3 regions of the Bacillus sp. DTU_2020_1000418_1_SI_GHA_SEK_038 genome follow, and region 1 is predicted to be linked to each of the others. Evidence: riboswitches for the same ligand, from Rfam matches in the RefSeq annotation. Region 1 holds a riboswitch; each other region holds the start of a gene.
The links. Region 1 has a riboswitch for cyclic di-GMP ahead of RRV45_RS17115 (hypothetical protein). Riboswitches for the same ligand answer to the same signal wherever they lie in the genome.
Positions count from the first base shown of each region.

Region 1 (3,283 bases):
CCATTCGACAGTACGGTTAATAAGTTCATCAAATTCCTGAGATGCACCGATCTTTCTAACTACCTGTTCATAATGCTTTCCTTTCTCAGTATACTCGTTAAAGCGTTCTTTGTAGTCACCGCCATATAGTACATAGCCTCGTGCAGTTGATATTCTATTTGCCAAAGTACTAGACATTTGCTCGTTTGCAATTAATAATTGGACCTCGTGGTCAACGATGATTTCTGTGTCTCTATTCGTTGTTTTGATTTCATAAAAACTAAATCCTCCTAATACTAACACGAGAAAAATCACTAATGAAAATCCAAACAATATTTTCGTTCTAATACTTTTGAAGCTTAATAAATTCTTCAATTCTTTTCCCCAACTTTCAATATATTCATCTTTTTTAGACATAACTATATAAGGCTAAATTGTCATTACTATAGCCGTTTCGGTTTTGATATATAGTAGCCCTGAAGTATAGGTACACCCAATTGTTTTGCCGCTAATAGGTCATTTTTTGTTTCAATGCCTTCTAGCACTAATTTTATTTCTTTGTTTGTGAATTCTAAAAAGAGAGAGACTAGTGCCTGTTTTTCGATTGATACTGATAGGCCTTTTGATTTCGTGTGATCCAGCTTTACAAAATCAGGTGAAATAATTTCTATCATTTTAAAAGAGTCTTTTGTAACCGGTAAATCGTCAAATGCAATTTGGAAGCCATTCGATTTTAAAAACAACAGACGGCTCATAAAAATTTGTTGTGCCCATATATTTTTTTGGATAGCTTCCTCGTTTATTTCAAAAACGATCTGCCCTCTAATAGTAGGAAATAGATGGAGCAGTTTATTTATGAAACTTTCAAAATCGTGATGGACGATTGTTGTGGGCAAAATATTTATAAACAATAAATGAGATTTTAAATAAAAGCTAGGGTATTGAATGACTGCATTCTTAATGCAATACGTGTCTAGCTCAAATAAAATCCCATTATCTCTAGCCTTTTCAAGCACAATTAGAGGATTCATTCGTGGTGTAGTTCTCATTAAAGCTTCATGTGCAAAAATAGTATCATTGCTGCTATTCAAAAGCGGCTGATATTCACTGTACAATAATTTTTCTTGCGTTATTGTTGTAATGGACCGAAAATCTATTTTACACCCTTCTTCCTACACAATATTAGCTTATTTATTAGGTAATTCTGTATTTATTACACCCATTCCATCTAATATAGCCTTTGCATCTTTGTTTAAATATTCGAGTATATCTGTTCGCAAAAGCAATTTTGCTCTATCCTTAATAATTAGCTTTAAGCCTCTAATATCAAAATTAGTTGCATATGTATTAATGGCGATTAATGTTGCCATGTCTTGTCTGGATATAGGCTGATACCCTGAATGATTTCTTTCTATAAGGAATTTAAGTAATTCTCTTGCATTGCTCTTCAGTGAGATCCTATGTTTTTCTAATACATTTAGATTTTCTTCAATAAGTTTTCGTGCAGTGACAAAGTCTAATTGCTCCATATATTTATTGATATCAGCAATTAAATCTTCAACATTCATAAAAGTTCACCTCACTTTTAATTTTTTTTGCCAAAACAATAAAGCGCTAAGTAATAAGCTTTTTCCGATAGAAAATAAAAAAAGGCTATTCCAAATAGAATAGCCAAAAATTTCATGGAAAATAAACGAGAATTTGGTAACCTGGCAATCATAGCAGTAGGTATTTTTTATTACCTAAAACCTTAGACCCAAGGGCTTTGCGTCCTATTCTTTCAAATAGTTTGCCTTTTACATATTAGGACTTCTTACTTACTTAAATAATAATAGAACAAAATAATACAAAATTCAACATAATTCAACAAAATAATACAATAACTGCAAATTGATGCATTTATTCAAATTTTTAACAAAAAAAGAAAAACCCTAGCGGCGTTATAAAACGCTCTAGGGTTAAAGTTAATTAACGAGAGTAGAACTCAACGATTAGAGATTCGTTAATTTCAGCTGGAAGTTCAGAACGCTCTGGTAAGCGAGTGAAAGTTCCTTCTAATTTGTCAGCATCGAAAGTTACGAAATCAGGAACGAAATTGTTCACTTCGATAGCTTCTTTGATGATGTCAAGATTGCGAGATTTTTCGCGAATGCTAATTGTTTGACCAGGTGCAACGCGGTAAGATGGAATATCAACACGCTTGCCATCAACTAAGAAGTGACCATGGTTAACAAGTTGGCGAGCTTGGCGGCGAGTACGCGCTAAGCCTAAACGATAAACAACGTTATCAAGACGTGATTCTAAAAGAATCATGAAGTTTTCACCGTGTTTACCAACCATTTTACCAGCTTTATCGTATAAGTTACGGAATTGACGCTCAGTTACGCCATACATATGACGAAGCTTTTGCTTCTCCTGTAATTGTAAACCGTACTCAGATAATTTCTTGCGTTGGTTTGGACCATGTTGTCCAGGAGCGTAAGGACGCTTTTCTAATTCTTTACCTGTACCGCTTAGAGAGATTCCAAGACGACGAGATAATTTCCAGCTTGGACCAGTATAACGAGCCATTTAAGACTCCTCCTTTAATGTTTTTATTTTGGTAAAATAAAAACAGATGTGCTATAAGTTATGGTCATTTTGTTTTCATGTACCTTCGCCCTAGCAGCTAAGGGTTACGCAGTACCCCTTCTTCAGAAAAGCTTCGAAAAGCTAATTGAGGAACAAAATGATTTCATAAAACAGTACACATAGGCTGCAATATTTTACACAAATAATATTATATGATTTTTCATTAAGAAAAGTCAAGGAGTATTTCGGAAACGGGTATGAAAGCATTTATTTTTTACTTACTCCATCATTTAGATATGATATAATATAGTAAGTAAAAATGAAAACGTTTTAAGAGTGATACAAGTGAATGAAACGAAAAAAGAAAAGTTTATCCGATTTATGTTAATCGGTTTTTTTATGTTTGTTATAGTTTACGCGTTTTTTCTGCGATATGATAAACAGCCATTAGAAACAATGGTGCAGGATCCAATAGCACTAGTTCTAAAGACAAGCTCAGTCCAAACCGATGCCCCGATTGTTGCGCTCTATGAAAATAAAAATAATGAGCATATATTAGCTATTTATAAGATAGAAAGAACCAACCGCTATAAGTTTAAAACATTACATAGGATTAAGCTAAACGATGCGCCTGACCAACTATTTTCCGATCGATTTGAAAATGGGATTTGGGCCCATATAGACAGGAAGTGGACTTATTTTTCCAAAGGTTTAAAAACTGAGAATAGAGACC
Region 1 is NZ_CP135435.1:3,421,280-3,424,562, reverse strand. Features, by position in the region: gene RRV45_RS17125 (methyl-accepting chemotaxis protein) at 1-354, opposite strand, end outside; gene RRV45_RS17120 (EAL domain-containing protein) at 423-1,094, opposite strand; gene RRV45_RS17115 (hypothetical protein) at 1,167-1,547, opposite strand; cyclic di-GMP riboswitch class I at 1,680-1,783, opposite strand; gene rpsD (30S ribosomal protein S4) at 1,948-2,550, opposite strand; gene RRV45_RS17105 (hypothetical protein) at 2,896-3,283, shown strand, end outside.

Region 2 (3,283 bases), 1.8 Mb from region 1:
AGTGTCGTTGATATATTTAAACCGGTCCAAATCGAGAAACATAACAGCCATTTTTTGTTGCAGCGTTTTACTTATAATTAATTCTTTTTCCAATTTTTCTTGAAAGAATCTTCTGTTTGGCAGTTCGGTTAAAAAATCATGATAGGCTAAATATTTGTTTAACTCCTCTGATTTTTTACGCTCGGTAATATCTTGTAGTGTGCCTATAATAGTAGATTGATCATGATAATACATTCGTTTTGAATGGGCTTCAATATCAATAATAGAACTATTTTTACTTATGATTCTAAAGGTATGATCAATGCCTTTCTTCCCATTGATTAATTGATTAAAAACTGACTTTATTTCAGCATGATCTTCTGGATGAATATAATCCAAAACATCTAATGGACTAGACGAAATCTCTGTTCCTAAAAGGTGATGCAGCCGTGGATTTCCATATATTAATTTATCATTTTGTATGATATAGACTCCAACTAGAGCTTCCTCAACTAGGCTGCGGAATTTTAATTCTGATTCTATTAATTCAATGGCGGTTTCCTTTTCTTCTGTAATATCTTTGGCTATCCCACTAACACCAACCACTTGTCCATTAAATTTTGCAGGGATAAGAGTGAGATTAATTTGAACCTTTCTTCCGGCTTTATGTATAAAAACAGTATCAATATGCTGCACTTCGCCAGAAAGAACTTTGTTAAAGCATTTTATATATATTGGGATTTCATTTATATAGAGAAATTGCTCGATCGCATGAAATACTATTTCGTCTTTTGTATAACCCAGGTATTCAGAAAACCCTTCATTAGGCATCGCAATCATACCTTCCTTATCTAGAAAGAAAACGGTGTCCGGGTTATGTTCAAATATGGAGCGAAAGAATATATCCGAAATTTCTATATGACTTGTTGAGAGATTCAATGTTTTATTAGTAGAACTCACATCATATTCTCCTTTCAGGTAAATCAGAAGATTCTTCTACAAACTGATAACTGTTTTTTCCGTTATTCTTAGCTTGATACATAGCTTCATCGGCCATTTTAATTAATGCTGTTGCTTCCTCTCCGTTTTGTGGATATAAAGAAATTCCGATACTAGGTGTTACGTGAATTTCTTTTCCCATAATGTAGATAGGTGAATCTAAGCTTCCGATGATTTTATCCGCGATTATGCTGCAATATTGTTTATTTGCTTTAGGTAAAAGAATCATAAATTCGTCTCCTGCAAATCTAGCGACTATGTCATTCCCTCTGACACAGCTCTTTAAAAGCACACTTACCCTCTTTAGGAGCTCATCGCCGGTATCATGTCCTAAGGAATCATTTACCTTCTTAAACCCATCCAAATCAATAAAAAAAACAGCAAAATGAGTTTTGTTTTTTTCCGAATCTTTTATTAGCTGCTCTAGACTATCTAAAACAGCTCTTCGATTAGGTAATCCCGTCAATGTATCTTGATAAGCTAATTTTTTTATCATACTTTCTTGTTTTTTTCTTAAAGTAATGTCTCTTGCAATAAATTCCCTTGCAGGCAGTCCATCATATTCGATATTTGTTGATGTGATTTCTAAATCGATGACTTGGCCATCCAATCTTTTAACTCTAATTTGAAAGGTTAATATTCCCCCATTATAATATTTCACTTTTTCCTTTAGGTGATCCCAATCACTGGAACTAGACTGTATGTAATTTTTCCAGTTATGATTAAGTAAGTCATCCTCACTGTTTGCTCCCAGTAATGTAACACCTGCTTTGTTTGTAAAGAGGATTTTCCCATTTCGATGGACAAATATGGCCTCTGGAGATAAATCAATCAAATTCCGATAATGTTTTTCTTTTTCTTTGTAATTAAGAATGATTTTCTTGCCTAGTAAAAAAGCCCATAGAACCGATGAAAGGACTACTAAAGAACTTCCGGTATCTATAAGGACTTTCCAAAAACCGTCCCCTTTTAAATGAAAGAACATTAATACTTTTTCATCCAAAATATCAAATAAGGACATACATGTAATAAGAACGAAAATTATTTTCATTCTTATTTTGAATTTTTTCATTTCGTAAAATATAGTCTCCTTTCGGTAGCCCAGCTGTCATAGCCATTGCCTTAGACCTGTGGCTTTGCGTCATCGCCTTTCAACGAATTTGCCATTATCCAGGTGCAAAATTATACATAATTCGACAATTTTCTCTCACTTCACACAAGATTATAGCACTTTTTTACTATATTGCTAGTGTAAAGGTATCAATTCCTTAAGTTACCAATAAATAGGACTATATACTAGGAAATGAAAGGGTTTTAGTTGGAGTGGCAGGTGGTTGAACTAAAGATCAAAAGGGAAAATTTTTAAAAAATCTTAATGGAAGGAGTATTGTAGGGTAATAAAGGATAAAAGAATAAAAAAGAGAGGAAAACAACGTTAGTAGATAGAAATGTTTTTTCCCTACTATCAAAGTGATTTTATATTAATCTCCGTATTTCTTAAAATTTCTTTTTTGCTCTGGTCGATTTGTTGTTGAAAGCGAAATTGCCGAATATTATCTAGATGTCTCTCGAATAACCTATTCCACACCATTCTGTTTTTCTTCTTCCATCTTATCATCAAGTACAATTTCTACTGCAGCCAACAGCAAAGCAACTACGATCTCTGTTTTCAATGAAAGGATAATACTATTCATAAACTCATCCACTGTAAAGAGACATAGCCAGTTAGAGGCACCTTCAATACTGATCCGGACAAAAAACATCTTTAATTTTCCTGTCATTTTCCGCTTAAGCATCACAAAAATCGCTCCGGAAAACAATTCGACAATCATGCTCAAAATAAAGAAACAAACAACAAAAACAATCAATGACCAGACAGATTGATACTGGACTCCAAGCAGTTCAAAAACCCCGGCCAGCCCCAAAAAATAAATTCCCAAAACAAAGCTGGGCACCAGAATAATGAGAAGCGTTATTCCGGCAACTGCTGCTATTTTGTCTTTTATATTCATATCGCCAAATGAAGCATCATTATTATGTTTAGACATATAAGTGCGCCTCTCCTTTAGCTGTTATTTCTTACAAAAAAATTATTGGATTAGCGCGCCCTTTATTTGAAGATTGATAATAAGTTTTCTTATTTTATTGTGTACCAGCTACTATCAAAATTTAAATTTAGTAACTCTCCATACTTTATGGCAAAGTCTATAAAAGCTGATCCCTTTGCAGTTATAAGATTTCTATCAATCACAACAGGTGAATCTAAGTAATTACCTTCGTTAAACGTTCCTAAGAAATCTCTTTG
Region 2 is NZ_CP135435.1:802,786-806,068, reverse strand. Features, by position in the region: gene RRV45_RS04085 (EAL domain-containing protein) at 1-939, opposite strand, end outside; gene RRV45_RS04080 (sensor domain-containing diguanylate cyclase) at 941-2,050, opposite strand; cyclic di-GMP riboswitch class I at 2,071-2,153, opposite strand; gene RRV45_RS04075 (regulatory YrvL family protein) at 2,556-3,026, opposite strand; gene RRV45_RS04070 (DJ-1/PfpI family protein) at 3,116-3,283, opposite strand, start outside.
Region 2: it holds a riboswitch for cyclic di-GMP, as region 1 does, so the genes downstream of both, RRV45_RS04080 (sensor domain-containing diguanylate cyclase) here and RRV45_RS17115 (hypothetical protein) in region 1, are expected to answer to the same signal.

Region 3 (3,283 bases), 1.8 Mb from region 1:
GGTATTGCTGCTATTGATTGGGATAGAAGGACTTTTGGCAGCTGACAATGCATTAGTGCTAGCTATTATGGTTAGACATCTTCCTGAACAGGAAAGAAGAAAGGCATTATTTTATGGGCTGGCAGGGGCCTTTGTATTCCGATTTGGTTCTCTATTTGCCATTTCATTTCTTGTTGATATCTGGCAGGTTCAAGCAGTTGGTGCACTTTATTTATTATTTATTGCTTTAAATCATATATTTAGAAAGCTTATCGTAAAAAAGGGAAAAGAAAAAGCAACTCCCCAAGACGAAAAGAAAAAGGCTGGCTTCTGGATGACTGTTTTTAAAGTGGAACTAGCGGATATCGCCTTTGCGATTGACTCAATTTTAGCAGCGGTAGCTCTTGCGGTAGCACTTCCGAATACAAGCCTGCCGAACATTGGAGGCCTTGACGGAGGAAAATTTATTGTCATTTTTGCCGGAGGATTTATCGGTTTAATTATCATGCGATTTGCAGCAAATGTATTTGTTAAGCTGCTGCAAACAAAGCCTGGTTTGGAAATTGCAGCTTTTCTTATTGTAGGATGGGTCGGAGTGAAACTATCCGTTTATACCCTGTCCCACCCAGCATTAGCGGTACTGCCGGCAGAATTTGCACACTCCATAGAATGGAAAATTATTTTCTATGCCGTTCTCATTTTGATCGCTGTAGGTGGATGGTTTTTTTCCAAGGAGAAAAAGGAAATGATGACAGAGGAGAAAGCGAGTTAAGGATCAGAACTAGAAGGTTAACCAAATTGGTTAACCTCTTTTTAATGAAATGACTTAGTTAAAATTCGCCGGGCACCATTCCTTGGTGAATTTCATCAGGTTCGCAAATAAATGAGGTGGTTTCGCAAACAAACTGAGTCGTTTCGCAAACAAATCCTGTAATTTTGTAAATACCATGGGAAAAATGCCTGCCCCCGGCATACGGGAGCGCAGGCACACTTTAATTTTGATATTTTTTCCTTTTTAATTATTGATTTTTAGGACTTTATCACTATAATAAAGTGATATCGAGGAAAAAGCATAAAATTATGGAAGCGATGAAGAATCATTTGTATTTGGGCACTTTGAATGGTTCTGAGCGAGTAGTGCAACCGATCCTAATAGATATAGGGTCGTTTTTTTTTTTTTTTGAAACCTTGGAAAATGCCAATTCTGAGTAAGAATGGGTGTGCTCAGGATTAAGAAGTTCTGTCAGCCATTATCCAGTGATGAATTTGAAATATATATAAATCTACTATAATCAAATAAAGGGGTAATTTAAGAATGAAATATAATGGATTCTACAAAAGACAAGAAGGATTTCGACTGGCTTTTAATGAACCTATCCCAGCCACATTTACAATTTTAAATCTAGAAGGAAAAGTCGATGACAGCCAAAATGGATTTTTTCATATTTTAGATATGAGTGTAAAAGGAGCAAAAATCATCTCTATTAAACAAATCCACATCCCTAACTTCCATATAAAAATGGAATGTGTAATTGTTGATGAACCCATTCAAATGGATGGTGAATTAATTTGGGAAAAGAAGAGAAATAATGAATTTATTTACGGAGTAAGTTTTATCCCTAAATCGTATTCGGAACAACAATTGTTACAAGAACTAAAAAAGTATGTTATTAAAAATAAATCTTCATAAAGGGCGCTTTTCTATACTTCGCAAAGATAACAAAGTTTTGGGAACTATTGGTACATTAAGGACGTATATAATAGAGGAAAAAACGGTCCCACTCCACTAAGATTTATTGAAACGTCTTGAAGATTTAACGACATATGGAGTTGCATAGTACGAATAGAGAGGCAGGGAGATAATGTCAAGCTCGTCAGTATTAGGAAATGATCGAATTGTTACATTAGATGTTATAAGAGGATTTGCGATCCTTGGCATATTTTTAGTGAATATGCCATCTTTTACAGGAAGCGAATTTATGGTTTATACAGGCCTAGATAAAACCATTCGAATGCTGTTTGATATGTTTATCCAAACCAAATTCTATACAATCTTCTCATTTTTATTTGGACTTGGATTTTATATTTTTATGACACGAGCGGAGGATAGAGGGGAAAAAGTATTCCGTCTATTTTCAAAAAGGCTATTTGCTCTGCTGTTATTCGGTATTTTCCATCTTGTATTTCTTTGGGAAGGCGACATTTTGCATTCTTATGCGTTAATTGGATTCTTTTTATTATTATTCTATCGCAGGAAGGCAAAAACGGTCCTTATTTGGGGACTCATACTTATCCTTTTCTTTCAATTTTTAACAGGTGCTTCAGCATTGTTAGCGTATGTTGGCGAACAATTTGACGAATCATTAAATATTTCGGGACAGCTGCAAATGGAAAGGATGGAAGAGGGAGAAAAGAAGATAGAGGCCTATACAAGTTTATCATACCTTGAATTGTTAAAATGGCGTATTCCGAATGAACTAAAAGAAATAATCATGAACGAACCTTTTGTTATTCCGGATGTTCTTGGGATGTTTTTACTTGGTTTGTATGCAGGGAAAATTAATTTGTTCCGAAGGGTTAATGAATTAAAGCGAAGGCTTCGTATTATCCAGCTTATTACACTGTTAATCAGTATTCTTCCACTGGCCGCCATTGTTTTTAGTTACTTGAAGCTAGAAGAAGTAGTGTTTATGCACAGTCTTGGAAACTATTTTTATCTTCATTTTAGCGGATTTACATTATCTATTTTCTATATTGTCACGATTGCACTCATGCTGGAAAAGCAAATATGGCAGCGTATATTAAATCCGTTTCGCTATGCAGGGCAAATGGCGCTTACAAATTATTTATGTCAGACGTTTTTTGGTGTCATTGTATTTTACGGGTTCGGTTTGTTCGGGCAAATAACGCTAGCAATGGGGCTCTTAATTTCACTTATCTTTTATTTTGTACAAATAATCTTTAGCTATCTTTGGTTAAAAAAATTCCAATTTGGACCTTTTGAATGGTTATGGCGAGTGATGACATATGGAAAAGTACAACAATTTAGAAGGACGTAAGTAATTGAATACAAAGATAGTACAGCTGGAAATTCTTTGTGAATGTTTTTCAAATAATAGTGAACCCTTTTAATAAGCAAATAAATTAAGGGGTTGATCACTTTGAAAGAAAAGCAAAAGGATAACAAAAAAGTCCATGAAGCTGTTAGTGACGAAAAGCAGCTGATCAGGGAATTTGCTAATCCCGAGTCTAACCAGCCTGTGCCACAGCCTAAGGATTTTGAGGATATTGAGTATTGATTGGA
Region 3 is NZ_CP135435.1:738,400-741,682, forward strand. Features, by position in the region: gene RRV45_RS03735 (TerC family protein) at 1-751, shown strand, start outside; cyclic di-GMP riboswitch class II at 1,053-1,137, shown strand; gene RRV45_RS03740 (PilZ domain-containing protein) at 1,295-1,669, shown strand; gene RRV45_RS03745 (DUF418 domain-containing protein) at 1,842-3,038, shown strand; gene RRV45_RS03750 (hypothetical protein) at 3,141-3,278, shown strand.
Region 3: it holds a riboswitch for cyclic di-GMP, as region 1 does, so the genes downstream of both, RRV45_RS03740 (PilZ domain-containing protein) here and RRV45_RS17115 (hypothetical protein) in region 1, are expected to answer to the same signal.